DNA from 3 places in the Paenibacillus phoenicis genome. Region 2 is predicted to be linked to each of the others. Evidence: a T-box and tRNA genes for the amino acid it is inferred to sense, from the RefSeq annotation. Region 2 holds a T-box; the other regions hold tRNA genes.

Region 1 (5,450 bases), 300 kb from region 2:
TGAACTTATAACACATGATCGGAGCGATATTTTTATGAGAAAAGTATTTTCTTTATTACGATGTTTACCTTTGTCTCTCCAACGATTACCTCGGCGCATACCAAGCTGACCTCTTCTTCCCCAATGCAGGATGAAGTGGTAAACACTGCAATCGGCCAAATTCGGCTGGAATTCAACACCACCTTACCGCCTGGTACGGCAATATAGGGCTCATTACGTACACGCTTCATTTTCTTGCGGTTGCAATCTGGTCCGGCACATTGCTGGTGGCAGGTTGGTTTAAACCTGTACACTCCTGGCGCCGCTTCCTGTCATGGTTCCACCCCGTAGCAACGCTCGCGATGCTGGTCATTGTACTGTCCGGACTTTACTTGACAAATGCGGTTGCGCCCGAATACCTAAATGCTTTGGCCCTTCCTTATGGACAAGCAATCCCTATGATTCATCAGGGTTATGAAAATGCGGAGCTTCAGCTCCGCCTAAATGCGATGATCTTTATTTATATTGTTATTGCATTGGGATATATCGCCGCCATATTTTACTTGTTCCAAAAAAACAAAAATGCGTATCTCGCCGTTTCGCTCAGCGTTTTGCTCGTTATAGCCTTATATGTTATTGTGATGACAACAGTCGCTTAATTGTAATAATTTCGTTTAACCAATCTTTTTTTGATAAAATGATGCAAACGCCTTACAGAAGGGGATAGTCCATGACACAGTCCATAAATACAGCGAAAGAATGTGATACGAACTGCTCGGGCACACTCGTTGATTTAAAAGCTATCAAGGCGGAGCTTATCGATAACCAGGCAGCGGTTCAATTTGCCGACTGGTTTAAGGCTTTCAGCGATCCGACGCGCGTCAAAATCATCAGCGCCTTGCTAAAAAGGGAGCTTTGCGTGCACGACCTGACAGTGCTCCTCGAAATGGGTCAATCGGCCGTTTCTCATCAACTGCGATATTTGCGCAACCTCAGAATTGTTAAGCGGCGCAAGGTTGGAAAAACGGTCTATTATTCACTTGACGACACGCATATCGAGCAAATTTTTTTGCAGACCCTTCAGCATACCAACCATGGATGATGCGGCCGGTGCCGCAAATGACAAGGACTCCCCCTCGCCATCTTCAATGGCTTGCGGGACAATCCTTGTTTGGGCTGCAGTCGCCTCTTCATAAAGTACAACCATGGCTAAAAAACGCTACTTTCTGCTGCTAGACTGAATAGTAGACACAGATTACACCACCGAGCATAATTTCCTAAACAATAAAAAAGCCCTTAGGATTCCTGATCCCAAGAGCTTAATTTCACAGTTGGTACCGGTGAGAGGACTCGAACCTCCACGGGTCTCCCCACTCGATTTTGAGTCGAGCGCGTCTGCCATTCCGCCACACCGGCACATATAAAGTTTTAATCAAAAGTGCGGAAGACCAGACTTGAACTGGTACGGTAGTCACCTACCGCAGGATTTTAAGTCCTGTGCGTCTGCCGATTCCGCCACTCCCGCGAAGTATCAATGGAGGCGCCACCCAGATTCGAACTGGGGATAAAGCTTTTGCAGAGCTGTGCCTTACCACTTGGCTATGGCGCCATAATATAGAATGGAGCGGACGACGGGAATCGAACCCGCGACCCTCGCCTTGGCAAGGCGATGCTCTACCGCTGAGCCACGTCCGCTTAAACTGGGGATATAGGATTCGAACCTATGCATGACGGAGTCAAAGTCCGTTGCCTTACCGCTTGGCTAATCCCCACTATATTTGATTGAGAAAGAAATGGGGCGATCGATGGGACTTGAACCCACGAATGCCGGAGCCACAATCCGGTGCGTTAACCCCTTCGCCACGACCGCCATAATATAAAGTTATCAAGTGAAAAAATGTGGCAGGGGCAGCAGGAATTGAACCCACACCAAAGGTTTTGGAGACCTTTGTTCTACCTTTAAACTATGCCCCTAGGAAACTGGTGGAGGCTGATGGATTCGAACCACCGAACTCGTAAGAGAACAGATTTACAGTCTGCTGCGTTTGGCCACTTCGCTAAGCCTCCTCGTGGTGCCGGCGAGAGGACTTGAACCCCCAACCTACTGATTACAAGTCAGTTGCTCTACCAATTGAGCTACACCGGCTCTTCAACAACATTGTTGAATGGTGGCTCGGGACGGAATCGAACCGCCGACACGAGGATTTTCAGTCCTCTGCTCTACCAACTGAGCTACCGAGCCTTATATGAAGTTAAATGGCGGAGCCGACGGGATTCGAACCCGCGGTCTCCTGCGTGACAGGCAGGCATGTTAGGCCTCTACACCACGGCTCCACACTAGAATGATTGCATCCTCTTAAAGAGGATAATTGCGGGGGCAGGATTTGAACCTGCGGCCTTCGGGTTATGAGCCCGACGAGCTACCGGGCTGCTCCACCCCGCGTCAGTATTAAAGATGTTATGGTGGAGGCTGAGGGGATCGAACCCCCGACCCTCTGCTTGTAAGGCAGATGCTCTCCCAGCTGAGCTAAGCCTCCATGGGAAAAGACAAGTTATATTGTAACAGATCCCCCATTCAGAAATCAAGTCAGTCAGCAAAATCAACTTGAAATCATGAAGGGAAGAAATGACCCGTAGGGGATTCGAACCCCTGTTACCTCCGTGAAAGGGAGGTGTCTTAACCCCTTGACCAACGGGCCATGTAGAAAGAATAATAATGGCGGAGAGAGAGGGATTCGAACCCTCGAGACGCTTGTGACGCCTACACGATTTCCAATCGTGCTCCTTCGGCCAACTCGGACACCTCTCCAGATATAGGATCCCAGGAAGTTATGAAGTGTATCTCAGAAGTATAACCTACTTCCTGGGACTTTGACTCCCCGAACAGGACTCGAACCTGTGACAACTCGATTAACAGTCGAGTGCTCTACCGACTGAGCTATCAGGGAACATTATGAAGTTTTCAAGGTTGAATCCTTGAAAACTGGATACGAAACTAGATTTGCATTTTATTTTTTGGATAAGCCCTCGACCGATTAGTACCTGTCAGCTCCATGCCTTACGGCACTTCCACCTCAGGCCTATCAACCTTGTCGTCTTCAAGGGGTCTTACATACGGGGAAATCTCATCTTGAGGGGGGCTTCACGCTTAGATGCTTTCAGCGCTTATCCCGTCCGCACTTAGCTACCCAGCTGTGCTCCTGGCGGAACAACTGGTACACCAGCGGTGCGTCCATCCCGGTCCTCTCGTACTAAGGACAGCTCCTCTCAAATTTCCTACGCCCACGACAGATAGGGACCGAACTGTCTCACGACGTTCTGAACCCAGCTCGCGTACCGCTTTAATGGGCGAACAGCCCAACCCTTGGGACCTACTTCAGCCCCAGGATGCGATGAGCCGACATCGAGGTGCCAAACCTCCCCGTCGATGTGGACTCTTGGGGGAGATAAGCCTGTTATCCCCAGGGTAGCTTTTATCCGTTGAGCGATGGCCCTTCCATGCGGTACCACCGGATCACTAAGCCCGACTTTCGTCCCTGCTCGACTTGTCAGTCTCGCAGTCAAGCTCCCTTCTGCCTTTGCACTCTTCGAATGATTTCCAACCATTCTGAGGGAACCTTGGGGCGCCTCCGTTACTCTTTAGGAGGCGACCGCCCCAGTCAAACTGCCCACCTGACACTGTCCCCGTACCGGATCACGGCACCAGGTTAGAACCTAGATACGATCAGGGTGGTATCCCAACGGCGCCTCCACCGAAGCTGGCGCTCCGGCTTCCTAGGCTCCCACCTATCCTGTACAAATCGTATCCAAGTCCAATATCAAGCTGCAGTAAAGCTCCATGGGGTCTTTCCGTCTTGTCGCGGGTAACCTGCATCTTCACAGGTATTAAAATTTCACCGGATCTCTCGTTGAGACAGCGCCCAAGTCGTTACGCCATTCGTGCGGGTCAGAATTTACCTGACAAGGAATTTCGCTACCTTAGGACCGTTATAGTTACGGCCGCCGTTTACTGGGGCTTCGGTTCACAGCTTCGGGCTAAACCCTAACCGCTCCCCTTAACCTTCCAGCACCGGGCAGGCGTCAGCCCGTATACTTCGCCTTGCGGCTTCGCACAGACCTGTGTTTTTGCTAAACAGTCGCTTGGGCCTTTTCACTGCGGCCCCCTCGGGCTATTCACCCTACCGAGGCACCCCTTCTCCCGAAGTTACGGGGTCATTTTGCCGAGTTCCTTAACGAGAGTTCTTCCGCGCGCCTTAGAATTCTCTTCTCGCCTACCTGTGTCGGTTTGCGGTACGGGCACCTTCTCCTGGCTAGAGGCTTTTCTTGGCAGTGTGAGATCATGACCTTCGGTACTGTCAATTTTCCCTCCCCATCACAGCCTAGCCTTATCGGTGTGCGGATTTGCCTACACACCAGCCTCACTGCTTGGACGAGCATCCATCAGCTCGCGTCACTACCCTACTGCGTCACCCCATCGCTCATAGCGGATTACGGTGGTACAGGAATTTCTACCTGTTGTCCTTCGACTACGCCTTTCGGCCTCGCCTTAGGTCCCGACTTACCCTGAGCGGACGAACCTTCCTCAGGAACCCTTAGGCTTTCGGCGGATCAGATTCTCACTGATCTTTTCGTTACTCATACCGGCATTCTCACTTGTATGAAGTCCAGCTGTCCTTCCGGTCAACCTTCAACCCGCATACAACGCTCCCCTACCCCTGAATCGACTTCACTCCAGCTTCGAAGTCTGGTGTTTCGCCCCGAGAACCATTTGGCCGAAACCTTTGAATTTCTTCATCGGTAGCTTTCGGCAAAAATGTCTCCGGTCTCACACCGCCTCAAAGAAGCAGTGAAGTCGATTCAAGCCATAGCTTCGGTGGTGTGTTTAGCCCCGTTACATTTTCGGCGCAGAGTCACTCGACCAGTGAGCTATTACGCACTCTTTAAATGGTGGCTGCTTCTAAGCCAACATCCTGGTTGTCTGTGCAACTCCACATCCTTTCCCACTTAACACACACTTGGGGACCTTAGCTGATGGTCTGGGCTGTTTCCCTTTTGACAATGGATCTTAGCACTCACTGTCTGACTCCCGGTTATTCAGTCTATGGCATTCGGAGTTTGACTGAGCTTGGTAACCCTTGGCGGGCCCCGCACCCAATCAGTGCTCTACCTCCACGACTGTCCCACCGAGGCTAGCCCTAAAGCTATTTCGGGGAGAACCAGCTATCTCCGAGTTCGATTGGAATTTCTCCGCTACCCCCACCTCATCCCCGCACTTTTCAACGTACGTGGGTTCGGGCCTCCAGTGCGTGTTACCGCACCTTCACCCTGGACAGGGGTAGATCACACGGTTTCGGGTCTACGCCTACAAACTCATTCGCCCTATTCAGACTCGCTTTCGCTGCGGCTCCGGCTTTTCACCTTAACCTCGCTTGCAAACGTAACTCGCCGGTTCATTCTACAAAAGGCACGCC
Region 2 (5,450 bases):
CCCCACATGATAACCGCATTCCCGCAGTGTTCGGGTCAGGAAAGCGCAGGAGGAGCCTTTACCGTTCGTCCCTGCCACATGAATAAATTTCAGCCTCCGTTCGGGATGGCCTAACTTTTCCATCATGAGCTCGATCCGTTCCAAGCCGGGACGGATGCCAAACGGCAGCAGCCCGTTGATCCAATCGACCGCTTCAGCATAGCTGTTCAGCGGCCGTGTTTCTTCCTCTGTACGATCCCCCATGTCAGTCACCTTCATTTAATATTAGTGTAGTTCAAGAAGTCATCTTCGAAAGCCTTTTCTTCGGTGCTCCAAACCTGACTTCTTGAACTTTTATTTTCAATTAACCTTTCAGCTCCGCAATCCGTGCCAGCACCTTATCGCGTTTCTCGGAATAATCGGCCATCTTCGCCCGTTCTTCCTCGATGACTTTAGCCGGCGCTTTGGACACAAAGCCCTCGTTGGCCAGCTTCTTCTCAACGCGTTCCACTTCTTTGTTCAGATGGTCGAGTTCCTTCGTCAGCCGCTCGATTTCCTGTCCGATATCAATCAGACCCGACAGCGGCAGGAACAGCTCGGCTCCCGTTACAACAGCGGTCATCGCCTTATCCGGCACGCCGGCGTTCAGCGAAGCCTCGTACTCCGACGTATTGCAGAAACGGCGGATGTAATGCTCGTTGCGGGACAACACTTCCAGCACTTCCGCGCTGCCCGGCTTGATGACGAGCTCGATCTTTTTGCTCATCGGCACATTCACTTCGGCGCGGATATTCCGCACAGCGCGAATGACATCGATCAGCAGATTCATTTCCTGAACAGCGTCCGGTGCTTCCAGCGCAGGGTCGTATTCCGGCCAAGCCGCCAGCGTAATCGTTTCGCCAGAATGCGGCAAATGCTGCCATATTTCCTCGGAAATAAACGGCATAAACGGATGGATCATGCGCAGCGTGCGATCGAGCACATAGGCCAGCACAGATTGGGTTTTCTTCTTAGCCGCAGCATCTTCCCCGTACAGGGACAGCTTGGCGAATTCGATATACCAGTCGCACAGATCGTCCCAGATGAAGTTGTACAGCAATCGACCGGTTTCTCCGAATTCGTAAGCGTCGATCAGGCGGGTAATTTCCTTGGCCGTCTCGTTCATCCGGTGTAAAATCCAGCGATCCGCCGTCGACAGCTCGCCGCTGATATCGATATCCTCGTACTTCACGCCCTCCAGGTTCATCAACGCAAAACGCGAAGCGTTCCAAATCTTGTTGGCGAAGTTGCGGGCTTGCTCAACGCGTTCCCAACGGAAACGCAGGTCTTGCCCCGGCGTGTTGCTGGTGGACAGCATGTAACGCATTGCATCGGCACCGTACTTCTCAATAACTTCAATTGGATCGACGCCGTTGCCCAGCGATTTGGACATTTTGCGCCCTTCACTGTCGCGGACGAGGCCGTGGATCAGTACATCCTTGAACGGAACTTGACCGGTGAATTCCAGCGAAGTGAAGATCATCCGGGCAACCCAGAAGTAAATGATATCGTAACCGGTGGAAAGAACGGACGTTGGGAAATAGCGCTTGAGATCCGCACTATCCTCATCCGGCCAGCCCAGTGTGGAGAACGGCCAAAGTGCAGAGCTAAACCACGTATCCAGCACGTCCTCGTCTTGTCGGATATCGTCGCGTCCCAGCTTGGCCCGTGCTTCTTCCTCACTGCGGGCTACAACCATTTCGCCGGTCTCGTCGCAATACCAGGCCGGAATGCGGTGACCCCACCACAATTGGCGGGAAACACACCAATCGCGTACGTTCTCGATCCAGTTCAAATAAATTTTCTCGAACCGATCCGGTACGAAGTTAACGCCGTTCCCCGATTTTTGCGCTTCAATCGCTTTTTCCGCGAGCGGCTTCATCTTCACGAACCATTGCGTCGACAGATACGGCTCAACCACAACGCCGGTCCGTTCACTATGACCAACCTGATGCACGTGATCCTCGATTTTGATCAGCACGCCCATCTCCTGCAAATCCTTCACGATCTGCTTGCGGCATTCGAAGCGGTCGAGGCCTTGATACTTGCCGGCTTCAGCATTCATCTTGCCGGTCTCGTCCATCACGTTAATTTGCGGCAGGTTATGGCGCAAACCAACTTCGAAGTCATTCGGGTCATGCGCCGGGGTGATTTTTACCGCGCCGCTGCCAAACTCTTTCTCCACGTATTCATCGGCGATAATCGGGATTTCACGGTCAACGATCGGCAGACGAAGCGTTTTGCCGACCAGATGGCGATAACGTTCATCCTCAGGATGAACAGCAACGGCGGTATCGCCGAGCATCGTCTCTGGACGAGTCGTCGCCACGGTGATATAGCCGCTTCCATCGCTCAGCGGATACTGAAGATGGTACAGATGCCCGTTAACTTCTTTATATTCTACCTCGATATCGGAAAGCGCCGTACGCGCCGCCGGATCCCAGTTGATAATGTATTTGCCGCGGTAAATCAAGCCTTTCTCATAAAGCTTCACGAACACTTCGCGAACCGCTTGGGACAAGCCCTCGTCCAATGTAAACCGCTCGCGCGAATAATCGAGCGAAGCGCCCATTTTGGCCCACTGTTCATGAATCGTTTCCGCATACTGGTCCTTCCAGGCCCATACTTGTTCGAGGAACTTCTCGCGGCCCAGGTCGTATCGGGATACGCCTTGCTCTCTAAGCCGCTGCTCCACTCTCGTTTGAGTTGCAATCCCCGCATGGTCCATCCCGGGCAGCCACAACGCGTCATATCCCTGCATTCGCTTGGTCCGGGTCAAAATATCCTGCAGCGTCAAATCCAGCGCATGCCCGATATGCAGCATCCCGGTTACGTTAGGCGGCGGAATCACGATCGTGTAGGGCTTGGCATCCGGCCGTTGTCCGGCTTTAAAGAAGCCGTTCTCCAACCAATAACGGTGCCATTTCTGCTCCGCTGCTTTCGGATCGTACGTCGTCGGCATTTCTACCGACGAAGTTTGTTGATCTTGATTTTCTGTCATCCTATTCAACCTCCGTTACAAATAAGCATAGCCTTGGCGATCCCAAGATAGTCGACTGGCGTCATCAGCTCCACACCGTGTGCATAAGACTTCGGGACGGGCTTTCGCGCCTACTTCATGCTGCCTAAGAAAAAACAAAAAGCCCTTCGTCTCAAAGGACGAAAGGCTTTACTTTCGCGGTACCACCTTTGTTTCGCATCAATGGCATCCGGTTCATTCACCATCCGGTGCAAGAAATGCGACTCTCATGCAGATAACGGCTGCTGCCGGTCCGTTCTAACCCCATATGATATGCTGCTCAAACGGACAACTCCCGGGCGACTTCGGTGAGCTACATGTCCTGCAGAATCTCTCAGCCGTGGATTCCGCTCTCTGAAGGGTACGCTGCCTACTCTTCCCGTTCCAAGTCTTTGCCATAGATCTTATTACTTTAATCTATATTATCATAACTTGGAAAGGAACGGGAGTCAACAATCCGCCTGATTTCACGGGGAGATCCTCACGGAATGTACAAAATTTGCCCTTCATTCACCTGATGCTCGGACAGCCGGTTGTACAGCTGCAGCTCCCGTGGACTCAGGTGGTAGCGTTGGGCGATATCATCCAACGTCTCTTCGCGCTGCACGATCACGAGACGCACTTTGCGGAAGGGGTTTTGATCCTCGTTGCTGATGAACAGGTTCTTCCACCGCAGCTCCTCACCCTCACTTGGGTCTCTGCTGTCGTCCAGACTCGGCTGATCCGATGCTTCCTCCTGCGGTTCTTGAGCGGGCCGGGAAGAAGAGGCAATCAGCTTCGTTAAGCCAAAGCTATCTCGGCCCCCCTCGTCATCCCCTTTTTTGGCACCCAATGCGATCTTCATTTCCTTCTTCTCTTCTGGCTGGGCAGGTGCACCCTGATCGGCTTCAGCCGCCGCATCCGCCTCCAAAACGTCTTCGTTCACCGTATCGTTTGACACTACAGCAACTTCTTCGCCTAGCCCATACGAAACCCGTTCCGGCTCGGCAGCTTCCGCTTCCACGGCTTCACTCGCACGTTCAATCGGCGCGGATTCTGCGAATGGGCGAATTTCCTCCTGAAACGCTGCGTCTACATCCAACTCCTCTGTTTGATCTGCAAAAACCTCTGCGGCAGCGCCAAAGTCCGATTCGGATTCCTTGTCCGCCCAAGGACTAGCTTCCTGGAATGCGGGGACATCCTCTCTCCAGGAGATGGTTTCCTGCGGCTCGTCCGCATTTCGTTTTTGCGCGGCAAGGACATCGTCCGGAAACGCCTGCCACGAAGCGAATTGCGGGATTTGTTGAGGCTCTTCGTCCTGCGGCTCTTGCTTCAGCTCCAGTTCAGGCTCCGGCTCTTCGTTTGCCGTTTCGCGGATTAACGAATTCCAAGAGAACGTCGGCTCCGGCTCTTGGCGAACTTCTTCCGTCAGCAAAGGCGCTGCCGGGATCGGTTCAGGCTCGGTCAGCGCCGAAGCGTAATCCGCTGAATCCTCCGTGTTGAAATTCGATTCCGCTTCCGATTCGTCGCCGGGCAGATTCGGTACGACATGGGCCGTCGTAAACTCGCGATCCTTCCATGCATCTTGTTCGGACACTAAGGCGATGGTCTCCACCCCCTGAAGCGACAAGACACCTGTAATATTCAAGCTGCGCGAACTAAGCAGGTCAACATCGAAATTTTCAATTTCGACCGTGATATCCTCCAACCGGTTTACCCGGCTTAGCGGTATCGTAATTTCTACTGGAATATAATGTTCCAGCTTCTGCGTTTCTCCTTCTCCCCGATACACCCCCGACAACAGCAAATGGCCGCGCAGCGCGGCATACTCCTCCCCGGGAATCACCTGGACTTTCGGATAGAGCTCGATCTCCTCCAGCTCTTCAATGCCGATCACATCTTCAGAAAGATGTATGCGCTCATAAATATCAAACCTGAGACCATAGGATTGATCAGCCAACTCGTTACCTCCTTTCAGCATATCCAAACCTGATTTAGAAATCGATGAATCTTGATCCAAATCATCCTCGTTTAATCTATATGCTGCAAAAAGGAGTGCATGCCAGCTTTTTGCCGATTGCAGGGTACAGACCAACTCTAAGTAAAAAATAAGCCAGGCTGCCATACGACAGCCCGGCTTGTCAACGAAAGCGATCGCGCAGCTGGATCATGGCCGGCGGCCACGGATCGCCCAGCTCCACCGCTTCTCCGGTGAGCGGGTGCGGGAACACCAGCCGCTCACCATGCAGCGCTTGATAAGGCAGCCACTTCGTGCTGCCGCCATACAACGCATCCCCTACGAGCGGATGGCCCGCTGCGCTCAGATGGACGCGAATTTGATGCGTGCGGCCGGTCTCCAAGGTCAGCCGAACGAGGCTCACCTCGTGCTTCGGGTATACCTCCATCAGCTCCACATGCGTGATCGCCGGCTTGC
Region 3 (5,450 bases), 450 kb from region 2:
AAGCATCTAAGCGTGAAGCCCCCCTCAAGATGAGATTTCCCCGTATGTAAGACCCCTTGAAGACGACAAGGTTGATAGGCCTGAGGTGGAAGTGCCGTAAGGCATGGAGCTGACAGGTACTAATCGGTCGAGGGCTTATCCAAAATTCACCCCAAAAAGTGAAGCGGAGGCTTCGGAGAGTACACCGAGTACTTTTCGGGGACCCCGGGAACTGAATAGGGGCTAAAATGCAAATCTAGTTTCGTATCCAGTTTTCAAGGATTCAACCTTGAACCGATTTTTAGCTGCACGCCTTTTATAAGGTTTGATCTTTTGCTGAAGCGGAAAGCGCGGAAGTAAAAGCAGCGCAAAAATCATGTTTGGTGGCAATGGCGGAGGGGTTCCACTCGTTCCCATCCCGAACACGACCGTTAAGCCCTCCAGCGCCGATGGTACTTGGACCGAAGGGTCCTGGGAGAGTAGGACGCTGCCAAGCAATGTTCCCCGATAGCTCAGTCGGTAGAGCACTCGACTGTTAATCGAGTTGTCACAGGTTCGAGTCCTGTTCGGGGAGTCAAATCCCCAGAAAGTGACGATTTGCTTCGAAGCATATTCCGATTACTTTCTGGGGACCCCAAAAATTTGCTCTCATAGCTCAGTAGGTAGAGTGCATCCATGGTAAGGATGAGGTCGCCGGTTCGATCCCGGTTGAGAGCTTCCCTACATATGGCCCGTTGGTCAAGGGGTTAAGACACCTCCCTTTCACGGAGGTAACAGGGGTTCGAATCCCCTACGGGTCACCATCTTCTTTCATATGTATTCCCAGATATCTGGAGGCTTAGCTCAGCTGGGAGAGCATCTGCCTTACAAGCAGAGGGTCGGGGGTTCGATCCCCTCAGCCTCCACCATAAATATTGGGGATTAGCCAAGCGGTAAGGCAACGGACTTTGACTCCGTCATGCATAGGTTCGAATCCTATATCCCCAGCCATTTTTCTAAGTAAGAGCCATTAGCTCAGTTGGTAGAGCACCTGACTTTTAATCAGGGTGTCGAAGGTTCGAGTCCTTCATGGCTCACCAGTTTTCCTTGCGCGTGTGGCGGAATTGGCAGACGCACTAGACTTAGGATCTAGCGTCTTTGACGTGGGGGTTCAAGTCCCTCCACGCGCACCATCTATGCGCGGACGTGGCTCAGCGGTAGAGCATCGCCTTGCCAAGGCGAGGGTCGCGGGTTCGATTCCCGTCGTCCGCTCCATCTTAATACGCGCCCTTAGCTCAGCTGGATAGAGCGTTTGACTACGAATCAAAAGGTCAGGAGTTCGAATCTCTTAGGGCGCGCCACTTTTTCAATTTCATATTTCACCTTATTGACGGGATGTAGCTCAGCTTGGTAGAGCACCTGGTTTGGGACCAGGGGGTCGCATGTTCGAATCGTGTCATCCCGACCATCTCTTTAAGGTGCGGGTGTAGTTCAATGGTAGAACTCCAGCCTTCCAAGCTGGTAGCGTGGGTTCGATTCCCATCACCCGCTCCATACATAACAGCAACATCATCGGATAAGATGATGTTTTTTGTTATAATTTTAACCTTATTACCATTGCGGCCTTCCTCCCGGGTATAAAAGTTTTCTATCGACGCCTTATACCCTTGCGTTTTACTGCTTTACCGTGTTAAGGTAAGTAAAGTTGCGACGGAATCGAATCCGCAGTCATAGCGTCCAAGAATTTCTTACAAATTAAGTGAAGATTTTCAGGTCAGTTTGTTGTATGATGTTAGGAAACGCTTGGCGCACGTCATTAGGTCTAACCGACAAAGATCATGACCATGCTGAATTTAGCATGCTGCATTGGGATGAAAAGGGGGAGAAACATGACAGAGTTAACGGTTACCGCAGGTAAAGGCAACTCGAATAACCTGCTTCGGCGCGACATTCGTTTTTTGGGCAATATTCTAGGAGAGGTCCTGGTGCATCAGGGCGGCAATGAGCTCTTGGATATTGTCGAGAAGATACGTGAAGCCAGTAAATCCCTGCGGGCTGTATTTTTACCGGAGTTACATGAAGAGTTTAAGGGAATGATCAATTCTTTAGAACCCGGCATCCGTCATCAGGTGATTCGTGCATTTGCGATCTATTTCCAATTAGTGAATATTGCGGAGCAGAACCACCGCATTCGCCGTAAACGCGATTATGAGCGTTCTGCAGGGGAAGAGGTTCAGAGCGGTACGATCGAGGCCGCTGTCCGCGATTTGAAGGAACAGGGTTTTAGTTATAGCGAAGCTCAGGAGCTCCTGAGCGGCATGTCTCTGGAGCTGGTCATGACCGCCCACCCAACGGAAGCGATGCGCCGTGCGATTCTGGACATCCACAAACGGATCGCTGACGATGTCATGCAGTTGGATAACCCCACGCTGACCTTCCGCGAACGGGAGCAATTGCGGGAGAAGCTGCTTAACGAGGTCATTACCCTTTGGCAGACCGATGAATTGCGGGATCGCAAGCCTACCGTACTGGATGAGGTCCGAAATGGGATGTACTATTTTCACGAAACCTTATTCCATGTGCTGCCTGAGGTTTATCAAGAACTGGAACGCTGCCTGACCAAATACTATCCAGAGCACTACTGGCACGTCCCAACGTACTTGCGCTTCGGCTCGTGGATCGGCGGCGACCGGGACGGAAATCCTTCGGTAACCTCCGACGTGACCTGGGAGACGTTGCGGATGCAACGTAAACTGGCGGTGCGCGAATATCAGCGGATTTTGTCCGATTTGTTCAAGCACCTTAGCTTCAGCACCACCATCGTGGACGTTACGGACGAGCTGATGGCTTCCATTCAGCGGGATCGCCTGCAAGTGACCCTGCGCAAAACGCAGCAATGGAACAACGAGAAGGAACCTTACCGTATTAAGCTGACGTATATGACGGAGAAGCTGCACAATGTTCTGGATGATAGCACAAAGGATACGCCAGAGCGTTATCCAAACGTAGAGGCATTTATCCAGGATTTGAAAATCATCGACCGCAGCTTGCGTCATCACTACGCAGACTATGTGGCGGATACGCATATCAAGAAGCTGATCCGTCAGGCGGAGCTGTTTGGCTTCCATACTGCCACGCTGGATATCCGTCAGCACAGTAAAGAGCATGAGAACGCCATGACGGAAATTTTGGCGAAAATGAATATTGTGGAGAACTATGCCGAGCTGGAGGAGCAAGAGAAGATTCAACTGTTGGAACGGTTGTTAAACGACCCGCGTCCATTAACTTCTCCTTATCAGGATTACTCGGAGAGCACAAGAGAATGTCTGGACGTATATCGTACGGTGTATCAGGCGCAAAAAGAATACGGCACACAGTGTATCACCAGTTACCTGATTAGTATGACAGAGGCGGCCAGCGATATCCTTGAGGTCATGGTCTTCTCGAAAGAAGTAGGCTTGTTCCGTAAAGAAGCGGACGGTACCGTCGTTTGCACGCTTCAATCGGTTCCGCTGTTCGAAACGATCGACGATCTGCACGCCGCACCAGGCATTATGCGTCAGTTGTTCAGCATGCCGATTTACCGGGAGTCGGTGGCGGCGATGAACGATCTCCAGGAAATTATGCTCGGCTACTCCGACAGTAACAAAGACGGCGGCGTAGTTACAGCAAACTGGGAGCTGCGCGTAGCCTTGAAACAAATCACAGCGACGGCCAATGAATTTGGCATTAAGCTGAAATTCTTCCACGGGCGCGGTGGCGCGCTTGGCCGCGGCGGCATGCCGCTCAACCGCAGCATCCTCGTGCAACCGCCGGAGACGATCGGCGGCGGTATCAAGATCACGGAGCAAGGCGAAGTGATCTCGTCACGTTATTCCTTGCGTGGTATCGCGTACCGCAGCTTGGAGCAGGCGACTTCGGCGCTGATCACCGCAGCGATTCAAGCGAAGCTGCATCAAGATCAAGGGCCAAGCGCAGAAGAACAACGCTGGGAAGAGATCATGAGCGGCATTTCCGAGACATCGCTTCAAAAATATCAGGACCTGGTTTTCCGAGAGCCGGATTTCTTGAAGTTCTTCCGTGAGTCAACGCCATTGGTCGAAGTGGGTGAGCTGAATATCGGCTCCCGTCCATCCAAGCGGAAGAACAGTGATCGGTTTGAGGATTTGCGGGCGATCCCTTGGGTGTTTGCCTGGACGCAAAGCCGGTATTTGTTCCCGGCATGGTATGCGGCTGGAACCGGCCTGTATAATTTCTATCAAAATAATGAAGAGAACCTCAAGGTTCTTCAGGATATGTATCAGAACTTCTCGTTCTTCCGCACGGTGATCGATACCTTGCAATTTGCGTTGAGTAAAGCGGACTTGGTCATCGCGAAGGAATACGCCAAGATGTGCAAGGATGATGAAGTGAGGGAGCGGATCCTGGGTCAAATTGAAGAGGAATTCCATTTGACGCGGGAAATGGTGCTGAAGATTTGCGGGATTTCAGAAATTTTCGACAACCTTCCTGGCCTGCAAGAATCAATCCGATTGCGTAATCCTTATGTTGATCCGCTGAGCTATTTACAGGTGCAGCTGTTAACGGAATTGCGGTCTGCGCGTGAAAAAGGGCAGGATGATGCCGAACTGTTACGTGAAGTGCTGCTTACGATTAACGGAATTGCTGCCGGACTCCGGAATACGGGCTGATCCATTATTGGCTCAGGATAGGGATGCCAAGCCAGACCTTCTTCATAAGAAGGTCCGGCTTTTTTGCTGTTGGCTTGGCTGGATGTATTGCATTTTGGGATAAGTTGCTTTAACATTTGAATGAAGTGCCGACGACTGGAAGTACCCTTTCAAGGATTTAATGGTCAGGATTCGGATCAAGGACGACCTATTACATTGCCTTAGACCAAGGGACGAATAGCCGGACAGGCAGGGTACAAGTACCTGAGCCCTTCCAACCGATTTGGGGGAAAATATGGTGGTGGAACATTTCGATGCAAGACTGGTGAAGCTGGCCCGTAAAGGGGATCAGGAAGCCTTCGCCGAACTTGTTGATCTATATAAGGATAAGCTTTATCATCTCGGATACCGGATGCTGTCCAACCGGCACGAAGCGGAAGATGTCGTGCAGGAGACGTTCTTAAGGGTACATAAAAACTGGAACCGCTACGACGAAAAACAGAAGTTCTCAACCTGGATTTACCGGATCGCGACGAACTTGTGTATTGACCGACTGCGTAAGCGGAAGCCAAGTTATTACTTGGACGCGGAGATGAACGATCAGGATGGCTTGGACGGATACACTCTGATTCCTGGGGATGAACGGACACCGGAAACGGAATACTTGCTGTCGGAAACGCAGCTAACGATTCATCAAGCGATCGAAGGCTTGCCTGCCAAATATAAGTCGGTGATCGTGCTCCGTTATTTGCAGGAACTGTCGCTGCAGGAGATCAGCGAAGTTTTGGATATGCCGGTGACCACGGTGAAGACGCGGGTTCA

What was found. The T-box of region 2 lies ahead of U9M73_RS12285 (valine--tRNA ligase). A T-box ahead of a tRNA ligase gene usually reads a tRNA of that ligase, here a tRNA-Val.
Region 1: it has a tRNA-Val gene. The T-box ahead of U9M73_RS12285 (valine--tRNA ligase) is inferred to sense a tRNA for this amino acid. The anticodon was not compared.
Region 3: it has a tRNA-Val gene. The T-box ahead of U9M73_RS12285 (valine--tRNA ligase) is inferred to sense a tRNA for this amino acid. The anticodon was not compared.

The regions. Positions count from the first base shown of each region.
Region 1 is NZ_JAYERP010000001.1:2,904,931-2,910,380, forward strand. Features, by position in the region: gene U9M73_RS13780 (hypothetical protein) at 267-638, shown strand; gene U9M73_RS13785 (ArsR/SmtB family transcription factor) at 710-1,081, shown strand; tRNA gene U9M73_RS13790 (tRNA-Leu) at 1,312-1,395, opposite strand; tRNA gene U9M73_RS13795 (tRNA-Leu) at 1,419-1,504, opposite strand; tRNA gene U9M73_RS13800 (tRNA-Cys) at 1,515-1,588, opposite strand; tRNA gene U9M73_RS13805 (tRNA-Gly) at 1,600-1,674, opposite strand; tRNA gene U9M73_RS13810 (tRNA-Gln) at 1,680-1,751, opposite strand; tRNA gene U9M73_RS13815 (tRNA-His) at 1,774-1,849, opposite strand; tRNA gene U9M73_RS13820 (tRNA-Trp) at 1,880-1,953, opposite strand; tRNA gene U9M73_RS13825 (tRNA-Tyr) at 1,961-2,046, opposite strand; tRNA gene U9M73_RS13830 (tRNA-Thr) at 2,050-2,125, opposite strand; tRNA gene U9M73_RS13835 (tRNA-Phe) at 2,146-2,221, opposite strand; tRNA gene U9M73_RS13840 (tRNA-Asp) at 2,237-2,313, opposite strand; tRNA gene U9M73_RS13845 (tRNA-Met) at 2,349-2,422, opposite strand; tRNA gene U9M73_RS13850 (tRNA-Val) at 2,441-2,516, opposite strand; tRNA gene U9M73_RS13855 (tRNA-Glu) at 2,607-2,678, opposite strand; tRNA gene U9M73_RS13860 (tRNA-Ser) at 2,697-2,788, opposite strand; tRNA gene U9M73_RS13865 (tRNA-Asn) at 2,855-2,927, opposite strand; rRNA gene U9M73_RS13870 (23S ribosomal RNA) at 2,995-5,450, opposite strand, start outside.
Region 2 is NZ_JAYERP010000001.1:2,607,053-2,612,502, forward strand. Features, by position in the region: gene U9M73_RS12280 (bifunctional folylpolyglutamate synthase/dihydrofolate synthase) at 1-243, opposite strand, end outside; gene U9M73_RS12285 (valine--tRNA ligase) at 344-3,019, opposite strand; T-box leader at 3,171-3,433, opposite strand; gene U9M73_RS12290 (LysM peptidoglycan-binding domain-containing protein) at 3,519-4,976, opposite strand; gene U9M73_RS12295 (RluA family pseudouridine synthase) at 5,158-5,450, opposite strand, start outside.
Region 3 is NZ_JAYERP010000001.1:3,058,055-3,063,504, reverse strand. Features, by position in the region: rRNA gene U9M73_RS14615 (23S ribosomal RNA) at 1-143, shown strand, start outside; rRNA gene rrf (5S ribosomal RNA) at 359-475, shown strand; tRNA gene U9M73_RS14605 (tRNA-Asn) at 481-553, shown strand; tRNA gene U9M73_RS14600 (tRNA-Thr) at 624-696, shown strand; tRNA gene U9M73_RS14595 (tRNA-Glu) at 708-782, shown strand; tRNA gene U9M73_RS14590 (tRNA-Val) at 812-887, shown strand; tRNA gene U9M73_RS14585 (tRNA-Gln) at 895-969, shown strand; tRNA gene U9M73_RS14580 (tRNA-Lys) at 983-1,058, shown strand; tRNA gene U9M73_RS14575 (tRNA-Leu) at 1,068-1,151, shown strand; tRNA gene U9M73_RS14570 (tRNA-Gly) at 1,159-1,233, shown strand; tRNA gene U9M73_RS14565 (tRNA-Arg) at 1,243-1,319, shown strand; tRNA gene U9M73_RS14560 (tRNA-Pro) at 1,350-1,426, shown strand; tRNA gene U9M73_RS14555 (tRNA-Gly) at 1,439-1,512, shown strand; gene ppc (phosphoenolpyruvate carboxylase) at 1,848-4,649, shown strand; gene sigW (RNA polymerase sigma factor SigW) at 4,924-5,450, shown strand, end outside.